Regions from separate parts of the Paenibacillus sp. Cedars genome, predicted to be linked through region 3. Evidence: riboswitches for the same ligand, from Rfam matches in the RefSeq annotation. Region 3 holds a riboswitch; each other region holds the start of a gene.
What was found. Region 3 has a riboswitch for ZMP and ZTP ahead of purT (phosphoribosylglycinamide formyltransferase 2). Riboswitches for the same ligand answer to the same signal wherever they lie in the genome.

Region 1 (5,961 bases), 230 kb from region 3:
GAGAAGGAGGGATTTGTCTGCTCTGACTCCACTCCATGTTGATGGCGGTGATTCGCGAATATTGGGGCTCCCTGGGGATGAGGCTCATGTTTGAGGGCCTCTTCACTCCATGGTGTGTCTTGAATTTGATCTGTGAGAACATCCGCTGGCCGTGAGAATTCACGAAACACTTCCAGCTCATCTATAAGGCTGTAATCGGTCACGGACAGGCTTGCGGCCGTGTTTATTTTTCGTATGGAAGTGATGACCTTGTTGAGATGTTTCTCTTCGCATTCACCCGCTTTGTTAAGGATGATAATATCCGCGAAGCTGATTTGTCCCCGTAGGGTACGGACCAGTTCGCGGCTGGATGCGAAGAAGCTGTTGTATTCCAGAAATTTTCTGCCGTCGGCCAAAGCGATTTTGCGCTGGATCGATATGCGATCCACAAGTGACGGATCCTGCAGATCCTCAAGAATCTGCTCAGGGTTCGCGACTCCGGTGGTCTCAATAAATATGAGATCAGGCTTCTGATCTAACAGGGTGTTCAGAGCTTGCCCAAGCTCGCTTCGTTTGGTGCAGCAGATGCAGCCGTCAAGCAGCTTCTCGATCGGAAGATCCGGCATTTCGCCGGATATGATAGCCCCATCCACGTCCTGATCGCCCATCTCGTTCATCAATACGGCTGTCTTCCACTGCTGCTTGGCGGCATAATCCAGCAGTCTGAGCAGCAGCGTTGTTTTGCCGCTTCCCAAAAAACCGCTAATCATAATTACAGGCACTTTGCTCATCGGTTCCTTACCTCCCGGTATCTTTAATATTGGAATACAGTTCATCAAACTCCGCCACGGAGTCCGCATTTGTAAAAATGTACGGGGATGCCGGCTGCTCAATCGGTTGAATTTTTTCGGCTTGCACTTGAAGAGTTTCCTCACCATTTAGGGTACTCACCTGGATCGTGCCATCGATCTGAACCCATGTGTCATTGTCAAAAGACGAAGCATTCGCGCCGCGGACAATAATGCCAAACGGGATGGCGTCAGCGGTGCAGCACATGACAAGGAATCGGCTGACGGCAAACGTGTCTTCTAACATATGTTTATCCCGATGGACGAAACCTTGGACTGTAATGGATTTTCCTTGAAACTGCTGTTTATACATATCGATGGCACCGACGGTCTCCGAGAAAATGTCAGGTTCAACCGAAATGACGGAAAGCGTATATAAACGCTTGGCGAGCTCTGCGAATTCCACGCTGTAGATGTCCTTGGCATTAAACAGCTCCTGCTGCGAGGCGTCTTGGGTCGCCGATTGATCAGCAGATAGAGAGTGGTTATTTGTCTCAGAGGATGCAGAGGCGTTCTGGTCCTCGGCCTTACGGCGGACATCCGGGTTCGGATAGGTGTAGATCATGCCTTTTTTGGAAGCCATGTCGCTTCCAAGAGCTTGATTCGGCAGAAGCTGGCCGAACAGCAGCGGTACTGCGAACAACCCGTAGACGGTCATGTTTTTGACAAAGCCGTTAGGCAGGGGATGCTCGCAATCACACACCTCTCCGGTATCACCCCCAAGAGCGTGCCACAGCATACCGAATGCAATGAATAGAAGCGGGACCGGACAGAGCAGCAGCAGGGTCTGCATGTGTGGAGCCAGGTAATAATGAAGAGACTCTGTAGCATTCAGATGCATGATATAGAAGGCAAGAGCTGCAATGAGCAGCGACCGAAGCACATAATGGCCCCGTATAGCCAAGCTGGAAATCATCGTTTACATCAGCCTCCTCCCCAATAAGCTAACCTCGAAACAGAGCATCAACGGCTATAGAGCCGATAAAGACCAGCGTGATAACCAGCAGGCTTAGACCGATTACGAATTTGGTCTTGAACGTAGCGGACAGCATAAGCAAGCTTTTGAAATCCAGCATCGGGCCGAGAACAAGAAAGGAAACCAGTGGACCGACCGAAAAGCTGTGCGTGAACGCAGACGCGACAAAGGCATCCGAAGTCGAGCAGAGCGACAATATAAACGCAAACCCCATCATGAACAGATATGAGGCGGCAGGACCGTTTCCTAATGCCAACAATTCATCCCTTGGAATGAAGGATTGGATACAGGCGGTCAAGAACGCGCCAAGAACCAGATACTTGGTCATTTCAATTAATTCGTCTCCGGCGTGAACAAACATGCTTCTCCATGTTTTAGGGTGCTCATGCATTTTCCGTCCCCCATTGACGGAGCCCTGTTCGGTAAACTCCTGAAAGGATCGCTTGAGCGGATTATGTTTGGAGAATACATATACGATTAAACCTACCGTCACGGCAACGGCCAATGCTAGTCCCATCCGGCCGATCACCACTTCGGGATGCGAGCGGAAGGCCATGATGGTTGCGGCGAACACGACCGGATTCAGTATGGGGCCGCTGAGGATAAAGGTGACTGCGATGTAGGCAGGCATCCCTTTTAACATCAACCTTCGGACGACCGGTATCATCCCGCATTCACATATGGGAAGCACGATGCCCAGCATGGAAGCAAACAAAACGCCGATGAGCGGATTTTTGGGTATAAGTCGGCGCACCCATTGCTCTTTTACAAACATTTGCAGAAGGGACGAGAGCAGCACGCCTAGCAAAACAAAAGGTAGCGCCTCAAGGAAGATGCCAGTAAAAATGGTTTTGACCTGCTGCATGTCAAGGATTTCGACGAGCCTGGAACCAGAACCATTTTGCAGCCATATCGTTAAGACCGGAATCACGAAGACAAGCGGCAGGATGAAGGGCAGCATTTTAAATACAACGGGATGTTTCATCAAGTCCTCCTGAAGCGAAATGTTCTTAGCACATTCTATGCTTGGACAATCGGCAACATACGTGTTTTTAATAATTTAATCAAAAAGATTACGATTTGGAACGGGCGTATCATCCTGGTAGCGTGAAGTCCAAAGTCATGGTATATTAAAAAAAGTTATCTATGTGTTACTGGCGTAACTTGGGTCACCAAGAGGGAGCACATAGGATCATATGCCGTACGCCTGGGCAAGAGGTAAGGAGACAGAGATGTCGCCTTGCCTCTTTATGTTTATTACAATAACAATGGCGAAGGAGCGGATGTGCAATGAGTAAGGAACCTCTGATTTTGGATGGAAAGCTGGTATCCGACGATATCAAGGCCAAGCTGGCCGTGAAGGTGCAGGAGCTTAAGGAGAAAGGGGTAACCCCTTGCCTGGCAACGATATTGGTAGGAGAAGATCCGGCTTCGGCAACCTATGTGCGAATGAAGGGAAATGCCTGTGAGCGGCTTGGAATTATATCCAAAAAAGTGGTGCTAGACGAGTCGACAACAACGGAGGAACTGATGGCTGCCATTCAAGAGCTGAATGAGGATCCCAATGTTCACGGCATTCTGCTGCAGCATCCGGTACCCCATCATATCGATGAACGAGCGGCTTTTGATACCATCCGTATTGAAAAAGATGTGGACGGGGTCACCACGCTTGGGTTCTCGCAAAATGCGTTTGGTTTTGCCGACTATCCTTCCTGTACGCCTGCGGCGATACTTGCGATTATGGATTATTACAACCTGCCGATTGAAGGGAAACATGCCGTCATTGTTGGACGCAGTCCGATTCTCGGCAAGCCGGTATCGATGATGCTGCTGAATCGCAATGCTACGGTTACGATCTGTCATTCGAGAACGAAGGATCTCGCCAATATTGTCTCGCAGGCGGATATTGTTGTTGCTGCCGTAGGCAAACCCAATTTTATTCAAGGGAACTGGATCAAGCCGGGGGCCGTTGTATTGGATGCAGGCTATAACAAAGGGAATATCGGTGACTGCGATTATGAAGCTTGCGCGAAGGCTGCTTCCGCGATTACGCCGGTACCTGCCGGCGTGGGTCCTGTTACGATTGCTACGCTGCTGAAGCATACCGTAGAATCGGCTGAGCGAACCGTGCAAGTCTAAGGGGAAAGCCATAGACCATCTGCATGTTAAGTAAAGGGGAACCAAGAATAATCCCCTTCGAATCGCTTTATCCACGCCAAAGTTTGGATCTTAGAGAGGTATGGCTATAAAATGATAGGCCCTAGGCCTGCAATTTCACGGACGCCCGGAGGTCATGGTATAGTTATAGAAATGCGAAATCGAAGGGGAGAGCTTCATGCATACACGAATCAAAGCCTGTTGTGCGGCTCCGGTGATCAGTGAATGAAGAACACGATCGCCGATATCGCTCACAAAGCCGGAGTTGCCAAAAGCACGGTCTCCCGTTTCTTAAACGGAGGATCCGTAAGCCATGCGACACGCCGAAAGATTGAGCAGGTCATTCAGGAAACCGGCTATATTCCGAATTCTTTTGCACAGAGCTTAAAAGCGAAAAAAACCAGTATGATCGGCACCATTATGCCGCGTCTGGACTCATTTTCCGCATCGCAGACCGTGGCCGGAATGGACGAAGAACTAAGGGAACACGGATATCAGCTTCTCATCATTAATGCAAGCCAGGATTTATCCCGAGAGATTGAGGCGCTGTATGACCTCGCCAGACAAAAAATATCAGGGATCATTCTATTCGCCACACAGGTGACGGAGACGCATCTTGCCGCGATTAAAGAGATCGGCATTCCCGTTCTTCTGCTCGGACAACAGCACAAGGATGTTCACAGCATGATTTATAACGACTATGCCGCAGGCTATGACATGGGGCGTTATGTACTGTCCAAGGGACATCGTAACATAGCTTATATTGGTGTTACGGAAAAAGACGTTGCGGTTGGGGTCAAACGAAAGGAAGGGTTTCTGAAAGCGGTGAGCGAGCATGTTGGTGTGGAAGTGAATCTCGATCTCTATGAAAGTGGATTTAAAATGTCAGATGGCGTTCAGACCGCGTTGACGATTTTCCAATCTAATCGAACGCTGCCAACGGCGGTGGTCTGCGCCACGGACAACATCGCGCTTGGCGTGATGAAAGCTGCGCATATGAAGGGCATTCAAATTCCCAGCGAACTCTCCGTTACCGGATTTGGCGGATACGATGTAACCGAGGTGATTCACCCCGGATTGACCACGGTTAAATATGGATATTTTCAAGCGGGGCACCTCGCTGCACAGCATATTATCAAGCTGGTCAACGACGAGCCTGCGGATCTCCTGACGGTCATGAATTGCGAGATGATTCATCGGGAAAGCGTTGACAATCTGAATTAGTTATTTTATACTAAAAAAACGGAACCGGTTCCAACTCAGGCGTTTGCTGCTTGTAATGGAACTGAGTTCATTATTTTTACACTTGATTGGAACCGGTTCCACTATGATTGGTTTTGTTCACGTACACCTGCAGCACGTCTGTTTGATTCTTTAGTTAGCCCATTTATAAGGAGAAGAGATATGGACAGAGAACTGAAATACCGCCGCTTGAATCAGGCTTCTCCCGAAGAGATTGCTTCATTAAGGAGGCAGGCGAGACGAAGCGAATGGAGACAGACGTTTCACATACAGCCCGTCATGGGGTTGATGAATGATCCCAACGGATTTTCTTATTATAACGGGGAATATCACTTGTTTTATCAATGGTTTCCTTTGGGGACGTTTCATGGCTTGAAATATTGGTATCATACTTCCTCGAAGGATCTGGTGCATTGGCATAACAAAGGCATCGCCATTGAACCAGGGCAGCTGTTTGATGCTTATGGCGCATATTCAGGCAGCGGGATCGTGAAAGACAACAAACTGTATCTGTTATATACCGGGAATGCCCGGGACGAGGAATGGAACAGGCAATCTTATCAATGCATGGCTGTGATGGACCGCGACGGATCGATCACGAAGCTTGATAAGCCGCTGATCGATCATGTGCCGGACGGATATACCGAACACTTCCGGGATCCGAAAGTATGGAAAGACCAAGACAAATACCGGTTCGTCATCGGCGCCCAAAGGGTTGATCAGACCGGTTCGGCAGTCATCTACGAATCTTCGGATTTG
Region 2 (5,961 bases), 2.4 Mb from region 3:
TTGAATGCAAATGTTATTTCAATATGGGCATAAATCGTTGTGAGCTCCATAAATCCTGTCTATTATATCATTCCCTCTAGTCAATTGACACCTGCACCGGTCATGTTTATTTCCCGCTTGTTTCGACCTTGTGACGGGACCGCCACCGGCTAGACCTAGGTTTTCCATTTTCGCCTATATTGATGCTATCCGCAGTCGCTGACTGGAAAAATATGAGCAAAGCAATCTGGCCAGAATGTTTATAGCTCTGAAAAGGACCCCACCTGCATCAGGCGGGGTCCTCTTATCATAAGCCTCTGGAACGGACTAAACTGTGATTAATATTTCATTTCGGCATAGAGAGGGTATTGATCTGTAAGTTCAGCCACCATACGGCCTGCTTGTTCAAGGGTCGCCTCGTCTTTAGGCTGCTTCAATGTCATGGCAATAACCTTCGCGATGGTAACCATCGCCTTCTCATCCATGCCGCGGGAAGTTACCGCAGGCGTACCGATGCGAATACCGCTCGTTACAAACGGACTCGTCGGATCGAACGGGATGGCGTTCTTGTTCACGGTGATGCCGATGGAATCCAGCACCTTCTCCGCGTCCTTGCCTGTGATATCCAGATTGCGGGTATCAATCAGCATCAGATGGTTATCGGTTCCGCCGGAAACGATGTTCAGCCCTTCCTCGATCAGGGTATCGGCCAGAACTTTTGCGTTCTTCACCACATGCTCCGCATAGGTCTTGAAGGACGGATCCAATGCTTCACCAAGGGCCACAGCCTTGGAAGCAATGACATGCATCAGCGGTCCGCCCTGGGAACCCGGGAATACCGCTTTATCGATCGCTTGTGCCCAAGCTTTTTTGCACAGAATCATACCGCCGCGAGGCCCGCGAAGCGTCTTATGCGTTGTGGTGGTAACAAAATGAGCATGTGGAACCGGACTCGGATGAAGACCCGCCGCAACAAGACCTGCAATATGAGCCATATCGACCATGAATAACGCACCAACGTCGTTCGCGATGGCCGCAAGTTTTTCAAAATCAATGATACGTGGGTAGGCACTTGCTCCGGCCACGATCATGCGAGGACGATGCTTGAAGGCCGCTTTGCGAACTTCATCGTAATCGATCAGGAACGTATCTTCTTGCACGCCGTAAGCAACGAAGTTGTACAGAAGGCCCGAAGCGTTAACAGGACTTCCGTGAGTCAAATGGCCGCCATGAGCGAGGTTCATGCCAAGAACGGTATCTCCAGGCTTGAGCGCAGCCAAATACACCGCCATGTTCGCTTGTGCACCGGAATGCGGCTGCACGTTCACATGCTCGGCACCGAACAATTCCTTGGCACGGTCACGGGCGATATCCTCCACGATATCCACACGCTCACAACCACCGTAGTAGCGTTTGCCAGGGTAGCCTTCCGCATATTTATTCGTCAGCACGGTCCCCATTGCTTCCATAACCGCTTCGCTGACAATATTCTCCGAGGCGATCAGCTCAATATTGCTGCGTTGACGCTTCAGTTCCAAATCCATTGCTTCCAGTACAGCCGGGTCATTCTTCCGCAAATGTTCCATCATGTTCATATCCTCCCATAATCCATCGTTATTTTGGTTGCCAAATTAAAACTAAAGATATAACAAATAACAAAAAAGCGAGCTTTCATTCGAATCAATCGCACTGCGCCCCATCATCCTTCTGCTCGAACCGGTACACCGCACGCTCCCCGCCAATCAGCTTCGGCCGGGTATAGGCAGCCGTAACGCGAGCCTCACCAACATAACGCACGCTTGGCCGGAAAGGTACCGCCACTCGCCGCAAATGCATGCCGATCAGCGTCTCGCCAATATCGACTCCTGCATGAGCTTCAATGGATTCCGCAAGGCAAGGCTCCTTCATGCTGCGATAGGCCGCCGAAGCCATAGATCCGCCTGCTCCCAGTATGGGAACAGCCGCCACTTCCGTCAAGCGCAGCCGCTCAAGCAGATCGCGCTCCATGACAAGTGCACGGTTCAAATGCTCACAGCATTGATAAGCCACAGCAAAACCGAACTCCGCTTGAACTTCGGCGATGCCTTGGAGAAGCTGCTGCGCAGTCTCAAGCGCGCCGCCTGTACCGATCCGGCGGCCGACCACTTCGCTGGTGCTGGCCCCGATGACCAGAACTTTACCCGGGCCCAAAACAGCCGCTTCGGCCAGTTCGCGGACAATGCCCGCTGTCTGTTCATTCAAGGAAATCTTAGAGATGTCCGTCATGTCACAGTCCTCCCGATGTTTTTTTCACAGAAGCACTTCATTCCCTCATCACGATAAGCCGCGATGAATAACATACTGATCGACACGAACTATCGCAATCCGTTCTTCAGGTAACGCTCCTCGATGGCTTTGATCTTGTTCACTCGGCCGACATGGCGTTCGCCTTGGCTGAAATCCGTTGTCAGCCATGCGCTTACGATCTCTGCTGCAAGTCCGGGACCGACTACGCGTTCACCCAGTGCAATCACATTGCTGTCATTATGTTCGCGCGTCGCTTTTGCCGAGAACACATCATGGGTCAGCGCGCAGCGGATACCGGGCACCTTGTTGGCCGCGATACTCATGCCAATCCCTGTACCACAGATCAGAATCCCGCGATCCGCTTCACCCGAGACCACCTTCTCGCACACCGGAAGCGCATAATCGGGATAATCCACAGAATCGGAGCAGCCGCAGCCAAGATCCTCCACCTCATGTCCCAGACCCCGAATGACCTCCACGATCTCCTCTTTCAGACGAATGCCGGCATGATCCGTACCCAATGCGATTTTCATCTATGAAAAACCCCCTCGTATGTTCGCTTTTGCGTTTTAGCTTGTTCCATTATAACTCAAATTCCGCGCAAAAGACGAAAAAAGAGCAGTCGGCGCACGTGTTGTGCTCCAAATGCTCTTTGCCCAGGCGACCGGCCGTATATTCCGATGCTCCATCGTGGTTTCATCCACTTCGTCGCCAGTTACACCGGATCCTTTGTTTTTCACCTTCATCTTAAATCAATACGGGGTGAAAGGCAAGCGGCTTTTTAGCCCAATTATACGCTCGCTTCTAAACACAAAAGGGGTCGCCCTATTTATGCCGCTCGGACTCCAGCTTGTCCAGCAATCGGAATAACGCCGTCCGAATCTCGGCCGCTGTCGCTTCGTATTCTTCCCGCGAACCGCCGAACGGATCGGAAATATCAAAGCTCGGAATGCGCTGACGCAGCTCAATCAGGCGTTCCCGATCGCTGTCACTTACATCCCTTCCGAGAGATCGGGCCAGCTCCAGCGTTGCATACAGGCTATCCTGCTCCTGCAGATCTTCGAGCACCCTGCGGTCATCCTCAACGAATTCCTTCAGCGTGTGCATCTTGTCTGCCGCATGCGGAAACTGACGAATGGCATACTGCTTATGCGACTGGGTCAACGTAAGAATCAGATCTGCCCACGCTACCAGTTGCGCCGTCAGAGGTTTGGACACCAAGCGGTCCTGGATATCCTGATCACGAAGTATCGATTCCGCGTGATGGGACACCGGCATTCCATCCACGGCCGATACACCTGCCGAACGAATCTCCAGCGGAGTTCCTCGCTGCTTGGACAGCTTGCGCAGCATCCCTTCAGCCATTGGACTGCGGCAAGTATTTCCCGTGCAAACAAACAGTATATTTTTCACAGTCCCGTTCCTCCTGTTAGTAGGTTCTTTGGGGATATTGTATCAAATATTGCGTTAAATGATAAACATGATGCCGAAGATGACCAAAATGAGTCCTCCGAGCATCTCGCCATACTCCCCCAGCTTATCGCTTACCTGGCGACCCAGCAGCAAGCCGAGAATCGACATCAAGCCGCCCACGATACCGAAAGAGACCACAATCAACCAAACATCATCCACGAACATGCCAAGCGAAACCCCCACCGAGAACGAATCGATGCTGACGCTGAGGGAAAACAGCAGCATGGCCAAAAAGGCGGTTGGATGAATTCGCTGGCCTTCTCCGCCACGCAAGGCATTATAAATCATATGTCCACCCAGCAGGAGCAGCAGCCCACCGGCTGCAAGCCCTGTAACGTGGCCCAATAATATTCCTACATAATGGCCGGCAAATAAACCCAGCAGGGGCATTAACATATGAAACAGCGCAATCATGAAACTAATGCCCAGCATATAGCCAAGGCGCATGCCGCTTCTCATCCCGACTCCGATTCCAAGCGAAAATGCGTCTAGCCCGAGTGCAACCGCCATCAGCAGAATCGCCGCAAGCTGTCCCGATTGGACAGACGCCTCCAACATGCTCATTCCCCCAAGTCCCATGGTCTTGTACACCATATGCGGACAAGGGTTAAATGATTCCAAAACCGTTTATTCGACTGGGGAATCCCGGCAAAGCCTCCCCTTCCTCTTGCATATTACGAGAAAGGATTGAGAGAATCACTCACAAACTGGTGCCAGGACTTGGAGTTCAATCCACATTGATGATGTGATGTCCCGCGGCCTTCAGCAGCCGGTTCATGACGGCTGCGCCAACGCCCCGATCCGGGCACGCTTCGGCCAGGATGAAGGTCGCGCCTTCGTCATCGAAGTGACGAAGGCCGGCGTACAGCCGGCGGGCCGCTTCCTCCGGCGCGGCCAGGCTGCCGAGCGAGACGGCAACGTCCGCGCGGTAGTGGCCGATGTGCTCGTCGAACGACAGCACACCGGTCACTTCTCCGCGCCGGGCGGCCGCCTCAAGCTCGGCCGCAATGCGTGCCGACACGGCGTCGGCACGCGGGCCCTGCACCACGCACATCGCACCCTTCGGTGCGTAGTGCGTGTACTTCATGCCCGGCGAGCGCGGCGCCGGGCCTTCCGCCTCCCCGGCGGCGCGCTGCAGCGCCGGGTCGAGGCGCACGCTTGCCGCTACGGCGGCAAGCTGCTCGGCCGTGACGCCGCCGGGGCGGAGCACCGTCACGGCGCCATCCTCGCCGACCTGCACAACGGTCGACTCGACGCCCACCCCGGCAGGGCCGCCGTCAAGCACGCCGTCAATGTAACCGGCGAGATCTGCCAGCACATGGCTGGCTAGCGTCGGGCTCGGCCGGCCCGAGCGGTTGGCGCTCGGTGCAGCAAGCGGACGCCCTGCAGCGCTGATCAGGGCAAGCGCAACGCTGTGATCAGGCATCCGCACAGCAACGGTATCCAGACCAGCGGTTACACGCGGTGACACAGCGTCCCGCTTCACGGGTAGTACCAGCGACAAAGGTCCGGGCCAAAAGGAGTCCATCAGCGCCCTTTCCGTTTCGTTCACATGCTGGACCAAACCCTCAAGCTGCGCAAGCTCCGAAATATGGACAATCAACGGATTGTCCGCCGGACGCCCCTTCGCAGCAAAGATGCGCTCCACCGCTTCGGTATTGCCCGCATCGGCACCGAGGCCATACACCGTTTCGGTCGGAAACGCCACCGTGCCGCCCTGGGCCAACACCAACCCGGCTTCCTGAAGCTCCGGCTCCGCCGCCATTTTCAAGCTCTCCTGGAAGAGCGAGGTTGGTACATGCCAAACCTTGGTTGTTGTCTCTGAATTATGGATGCCGCCATTCCGCTGTCCTTGTTGCAATCCGTCATTTCCGTTCTGTTCCATACCTACCCCAAGCTTTCTGTATATAAAATATATAAACATCAAATTCCGTTTTGCGCTTACTTCAAAAATAAAAAGTGCTTTGGTTCTTCAGTCCCGTGCCAGTTCCATTCGAAACCAGTCGCGCCAAAGAGAAAGCACTCTTCTATACTAAAGTTTATCATACACCGTCAGGATTGAACATCAATCCGCTCCTAATCCTTAAAACAGGCTCGCCACCCAATTCCAAATCCCCAGAAACATATCCCACAGAAAGAACCGAACTTCAGGTTTACTATCGCCTGCATTCTTCGGAGTTTCCTCCTGAGGCGTTTCGCCAGCGTCGGCAGAAGCCGTTTGGA
Region 3 (5,961 bases):
TTGGTTGGGATAGGGCAGCACTGCAAGTCTCCTCTCAAATATCTGCAAGGATCGAAGTTACCCATATTATATGTTGGTCCCTATCTTTCATCAATCCTATTCTATTGATCTTTGGCTTTGGCTGCCCGCCATACAGAAAAGGCAAGGCAACAAATCCTCCTTGCCTTTTTCTTAGAGCAACTTACTGCTCAACGCGTGTGAAAGAACAGATTTCGCAGGACCTTTTCAAAGGATAGCTTTAGCTCCTCCGAAATGGGTGCCATCGGCAGACGAAGAGTGTCATTAGAGATGAGCCCTTGCTTGGCGAGCAGCCATTTGAGTGGAGCCGGATTAGATTCTGCGAACAGCTTCTGAATACACGGAATCAGCACTTCAAATTCCAGTTCAGACCGAAAATAGTCCCCTTGGGCAGCTAATTGATACATGCGAATGTAGGCCTCGGTATTCACGTTGGCAGACGCCAGAATCCCGCCGGAAGCGCCATGATACAGCATTTCCTGGAAGTGAATATCATCCCCGCAAAGAACAGGCTTCGTACGATTCTGTGATAATTCCTTCATTAACTCCGTACTTGAGGTACTATCCTTCATGCCAATCACACCAGGCAAATCCATGATTCTTCTTATGGCATCGACCGGCAGCCGGATACCTGTACGCGAAGGAACTTCATATAAGATAACCGGTATACCGACCTCGGACACTTGACGGAAGTGTTCCATGATCCCTTCTATTGAAGGACGGCTGTAGTAAGGTGTGACTACCAATACGGCATTGGCACCGATAAGCGCTGCCTGTTCCGTCCGTTTCACGCTGGAGACCGTATCGTTCGTTCCTGTACCGATGACAAGCGGCAATTGCCGCTTGCCCAGAATTCTCCGGGTTTCCCCTGTAAGCCGAACAACCTCCTCCCACGTAACCGTTGGCGCCTCACCGGTCGTACCGTTGATGACCAAACCCTGAATGTCATGGGTTAACAAGTTCTCTACATAACGTTGATACGAAATAAGGTCCAGCTCATAATCCTGTGAAAAGGGTGTAATGACAGGCACATAAATTCCATGCAGCTGCTGCTCATTCAACATGGCCCTTCCTCCATTTCATTGGTTGTGGTTATACTGTATCATGGCAATCAGGATCAGTGTTATCTATAATAATAGATAATTATTATCAATATTATTGATAAGGAGAGCGAGATGGAACTCATCTACCTGCAAACATTCAAGGAAGTGGCGGATCGTCAAAGTTTCACGAAAGCTGCGGAGGAGTTAGGATATGCTCAATCCAGCGTAACCACTCAGATTCAGAAGCTGGAGAAGGAATATGGCGTCAAGCTGTTTGAGCGATACGGCAAAGGTCTGCGGTTGACGAAGTCCGGAGAGGAGCTTCTGAAGTATGCAGTTCAGATGCTGGACCTGTTCCAGCAGTCGAAGGAAAAGCTGACCAAACAAGGCGGGGGCACCTTATCGATAGGGACCATCGACTCGTTAGCCGCTTATTTTCTTCCGCCGGTCGTACATCGGCTAAGACATCAATATGAGGATCTTTCCATTCGTTTGCAGCCAGATCGTGAAGACCGCATTGTGAGTAAAGTGAGGGAAGGCGAGTACGATATGGGTCTCATGCTGGAACATAACCCGTCTGATTCATCCTTAACATGGATTCGAATCAGGGAGGAACCTCTATTACTGGTCGCTCACCCGAATCATCCTCTGCATGTTCATCCCGTCATTAAGCTTGAACATCTGGCTGATGTAGAATGGATTATGACCGAGGATAGCTGCAATTATCGTATCATGCTGGAAAAGGTCCTTCGTGCCCGCGGCGTTCCCTTACGTATAGGATTGGAATTAGGCAATCCCGAAGCGATTAAGCGCTATGTCATGTCCGGTTCGGGGATTTCGCTGTTGCCCCGCATGGTAGCCGAAGCGGAAATCAAGCGGGGAGAGCTGGCTGTTCTTCCCTTTATCCATCCGGATATCCGACTGGGCATACAGATGGTGATACATCCTAAGAAATGGATCTCGCATGCGCAGAGAGATTTCATCGATATGATGATATCCAAACCCTAGAAAAAGCTCTGTCCGATGATATTGCATTTAAGGGAAAGATTAAGTATGATTTAGCTAACAATGTATAGGTTTATGTGTGACTGGCGTAGCATGGGGGACCATGAGGGAGCACATGGATGACAACGGCCGTACGCCTGGGCAGAGGTAAGGGAAGCTTATTTCCCTTACCTCTTTTATTATTCTAATGACTTCTATCATCTCTGAAACTATGAAAAAAAGGGGATATCACAACGATGTTGAAAACGAAGAAAATACTGCTGCTAGGATCAGGAGAACTGGGAAAAGAGGTTGTCATCGAGGCACAGAGACTGGGCGTTGAAACCATCGCCGTTGATCGTTATGCCGATGCTCCCGCCATGCATGTCGCCCATCGCAGTTATGTCATTGATATGCTGGATGGGGATAAGCTGCGCGAGATCATAGAGCAGGAGAAGCCGGATTTGATCGTTCCCGAGATTGAAGCACTGGCAACGTCGGAGCTTGTGAAGCTGGAGGAAGAGGGATACCGCGTTATTCCTACCGCGAGAGCCGCGAAACTGACGATGGATCGGGAAGGCATCCGCCGACTGGCGTCGGAGAAGCTGGGGCTGCCGACTGCGGGTTATCGGTTTGCCGATACGTATGAGGAGTTTGTTCAGGCTGTGCGGGAGATGGGATTTCCGTGTGTCATTAAACCGCTTATGAGCTCTTCCGGAAAAGGCCAGAGTGTCTGCCGCTCAGTAGATGAGATCGCGTCCTGCTGGAATATTGCCATGGAAGGCGGCCGGGTGCAGAACGGGAGAGTGATCATTGAGGAATTTATTACGTTTCAATCCGAGATTACACTTCTGACGGTTCGCTCTGTGAGTGGGACAAACTACTGCGCGCCAATCGGGCATATCCAGGAGAGTGGAGATTACATCGAATCCTGGCAGCCGCATAACATGTCGGAAGAGCAGATTGAGGAAGCCAAAGGTATAGCAAAGGCGATTACCGACGAGCTTGGCGGGTTCGGATTGTTTGGGGTAGAGCTGTTCTTGACCGAGAACAAAGTGTACTTCAGTGAAGTATCTCCAAGGCCGCATGATACCGGCTTGGTTACGCTTGTCACACAAAACCTGTCCGAATTTGCGCTTCATGTACGTGCCATTCTCGGGTATCCGATACCCGAGATCGAATGGATCACGCCTGGAGCCAGCCGGCCGTTGAAAGCACCGAAAGAGCTGGAACATTATACGGTTACCGGTGCTGAGCGGGCACTTGCCGTTCCGAACACTCAGCTGCGCATTTTTGGCAAGCCTGTAACCAAGGTCGGAAGACGCGTCGCGGTTGCGCTGTCCACGGCCAGCCATGTAGAAGAGGCACGTTCACGTGCAAAAAAAGCATGGGAGATGCTTGCTGTAGAAGAAGTTTAAACGCTTAAAGTGTAACCCTTCTTGCTTGTCCCTCTTGATCATGCTCTAAGGTCAACCGGCACTTCCCGGTTGGCCTATTTCTATAGGAAGCAGCCGCGAGGATCCGTTTCGCTATTGCCGTGCCGTGGTGCCGAGACGAGTATATGTAATTTAAAAATTAATAATAAATATGCAGAAATTTACGATCGTTCATGATAAGATACACAGGAATACGATGGTCCATATCCCCATAAACCGATCACTTGGGGCCTTATCACGGGATTCATTTCAACATATAAATAGAACGCTCTACAGGCATAGGAGAAATAACATGAGAGATATGACACAGGGAAGTCCGATCAAGCTGATCGTGATGTTTACGATACCGCTCTTAATCGGTAATGTTTTTCAGCAATTTTACAATATGGCAGATACACTCATCGTGGGACGGACGATTGGGGTGGACGCACTTGCAGCCGTAGGTTCGACAGGCAGCATTTTGTTCTTTGTCATCGGTTTTGCTCAAGGCTTGACCGCAGGATTGTCCATCATAACGGCTCAGCGCTTCGGTGCAAAAGATATCGCAGGTATCCGTAAAAGTGTCGGCACGAGCATCTGGATCAGCCTTGTCTTCACCATTTTTCTAACCGTTGTCAGTGTGATGTTTACGAGACCGGTGCTTGAGATGATGAATACGCCGGCTGAAATATTGGATGATGCCTACTCCTATTTGATTGTTATCAACTGGGGTGTTGGCGCAGCCGTTCTGTTCAACTTGTTGGCCAATCTGCTCAGAGCGCTAGGGGACAGCCGAACGCCGCTGCTCTTCTTAGTGGTTGCAAGCATTCTGAATATTGTACTGGATCTGCTGTTTATTCTTGTATTCAAGATGGGCGTAGCAGGAGCAGGACTTGCGACGGTTGTATCACAGCTGTTCTCCTGCTTGCTGTGTCTGATCTATATTCACAAAAAAGTACCGCTGCTGCAGTTCAAGAACGCGGATTGGTCCATAGACTGGACATTTATCCGCCAGCATATGTGGATCGGCTTTCCCATGGGCTTCCAAGCCTCCATCATTGCGATCGGGGCCATCATTCTTCAGATTACGCTGAATGGACTCGGTGCAACCGCCGTAGCTGCATACACCGCAGCTCAGAAAATTGATATGCTCGCGACCCAGCCTATGAGCTCCTTTGGCATTACAATGGCAACGTTTGCGGCTCAGAATTATGGGGCAAACCGTATAGATCGAATCAGGCTGGGGGTTAAACAGTGCATTTGGCTCTCGGGATCGTTCAGCATCGCCGTGGGATTGCTGGTCATATTCGCGGGTCCTGCCGCGGTCAGTCTGTTTGTCGGTCAGGGTCAGGAGGAATTGCTATCGCTCAGCAGGCTGTACTTCTTATCGAACGGAAGCACCTATTTACTCCTGTCGCTGTTGTTTATATACCGCTTCACCCTCCAAGGCTTGGGACAGAGCTTTATTCCAACGGTGGCAGGCATTATGGAGCTGATCATGCGCGTTCTGGCTGCCATCTTCCTGACCGCACAGATCGGTTTCCTCGGTGCAAGCCTGGCTAATCCGCTGGCATGGTTAGGTGCAGTCATCCCGCTCGGCATCGCCTATTATATGAGTATCAAGAGGTTGAGCAAGCCCGCTGCATCTACATCGATACCGGTTCATGCTTAAGGAACAAGATTCAATGGATAACGGAGAACGAATGATGACTCTAGGAACAGGAATCCACCTGTTTGATCAGAGGCACATTCGTTCTTTTTTTGTAACTTTGTAACGGCTTGAAAAAAACGTAAAAGTCAGACATTCCAAATTGCAGGACGGCGATGTAAGATCTTTTTAGATCCATTAAGACTATTAACGGACGAAAACAGGAGGGGTCGCATTGTATAAAGTGCTGTTAGTGGATGATGAAGCCGATGTGCGGGAAGGGCTCGTTCAGGAAATACACTGGGGAGCATGCGGATTCACCATCGAGGGTACGGCGGAGAACGGAAGAGAGGCTATGGAACTTGCAGAGCGACTCGAGCCGGATGTTGTCATTACTGATATCAGTATGCCATTTCAGGACGGACTTCAGTTAGCCGCATGGCTTCGGGAGCATCAGCCGCTATGCAAAATTGTCATACTGACAGGCTACGATGAATTTGATTATGCCCGCCAAGCGATTACGCTCCGTGTGGATGAATATTTGCTTAAACCATTCTCTGCGGACAGCTTCATGGAGCTATTGCATAAGATCAAAGACAAAATCGATAGGGAGGTTGCCGAACGCGAGGATGTAAGACAGCTGAAGGAGCATTACCGCACAAGTCTGCCCTTGCTTCGGGAATCGTTCCTGGCATCGCTGCTCACCCGTAAATTACCCCGTACGATTATCGAGGAGAAGACTCGAAACTATGGGCTTCCATCGAATGGAGCCTGCTATTTGGCGTCGGTATTGGCCTTGTATCCGGCGGCTGAGGATAAGGAGAAGACTTCTTCAAGCTCGCTGCGCCATTCA

Region 1: it holds a riboswitch for ZMP and ZTP, as region 3 does, so the genes downstream of both, B9D94_RS11420 (bifunctional 5,10-methylenetetrahydrofolate dehydrogenase/5,10-methenyltetrahydrofolate cyclohydrolase) here and purT (phosphoribosylglycinamide formyltransferase 2) in region 3, are expected to answer to the same signal.
Region 2: it holds a riboswitch for ZMP and ZTP, as region 3 does, so the genes downstream of both, rpiB (ribose 5-phosphate isomerase B) here and purT (phosphoribosylglycinamide formyltransferase 2) in region 3, are expected to answer to the same signal.

Annotation. Positions count from the first base shown of each region.
Region 1 is NZ_CP020866.1:2,081,592-2,087,552, forward strand. Features, by position in the region: gene B9D94_RS11405 (CobW family GTP-binding protein) at 1-770, opposite strand, end outside; gene B9D94_RS11410 (TIGR03943 family putative permease subunit) at 778-1,743, opposite strand; gene B9D94_RS11415 (permease) at 1,772-2,788, opposite strand; ZMP/ZTP riboswitch at 2,944-3,023, shown strand; gene B9D94_RS11420 (bifunctional 5,10-methylenetetrahydrofolate dehydrogenase/5,10-methenyltetrahydrofolate cyclohydrolase) at 3,094-3,942, shown strand; gene B9D94_RS11425 (LacI family DNA-binding transcriptional regulator) at 4,186-5,184, shown strand; gene B9D94_RS11430 (glycoside hydrolase family 32 protein) at 5,365-5,961, shown strand, end outside.
Region 2 is NZ_CP020866.1:6,332,436-6,338,396, reverse strand. Features, by position in the region: gene glyA (serine hydroxymethyltransferase) at 318-1,568, opposite strand; gene B9D94_RS30405 (TIGR01440 family protein) at 1,660-2,244, opposite strand; gene rpiB (ribose 5-phosphate isomerase B) at 2,334-2,798, opposite strand; ZMP/ZTP riboswitch at 2,913-2,994, opposite strand; gene B9D94_RS30395 (low molecular weight protein arginine phosphatase) at 3,091-3,678, opposite strand; gene B9D94_RS30390 (manganese efflux pump MntP) at 3,733-4,296, opposite strand; gene B9D94_RS30385 (L-threonylcarbamoyladenylate synthase) at 4,466-5,503, opposite strand; gene spoIIR (stage II sporulation protein R) at 5,822-5,961, opposite strand, start outside.
Region 3 is NZ_CP020866.1:2,308,542-2,314,502, forward strand. Features, by position in the region: gene B9D94_RS12290 (ATP-binding protein) at 1-21, opposite strand, end outside; gene dapA (4-hydroxy-tetrahydrodipicolinate synthase) at 189-1,082, opposite strand; gene B9D94_RS12300 (LysR family transcriptional regulator) at 1,194-2,069, shown strand; ZMP/ZTP riboswitch at 2,136-2,216, shown strand; gene purT (phosphoribosylglycinamide formyltransferase 2) at 2,303-3,463, shown strand; gene B9D94_RS12310 (MATE family efflux transporter) at 3,774-5,132, shown strand; gene B9D94_RS12315 (response regulator) at 5,344-5,961, shown strand, end outside.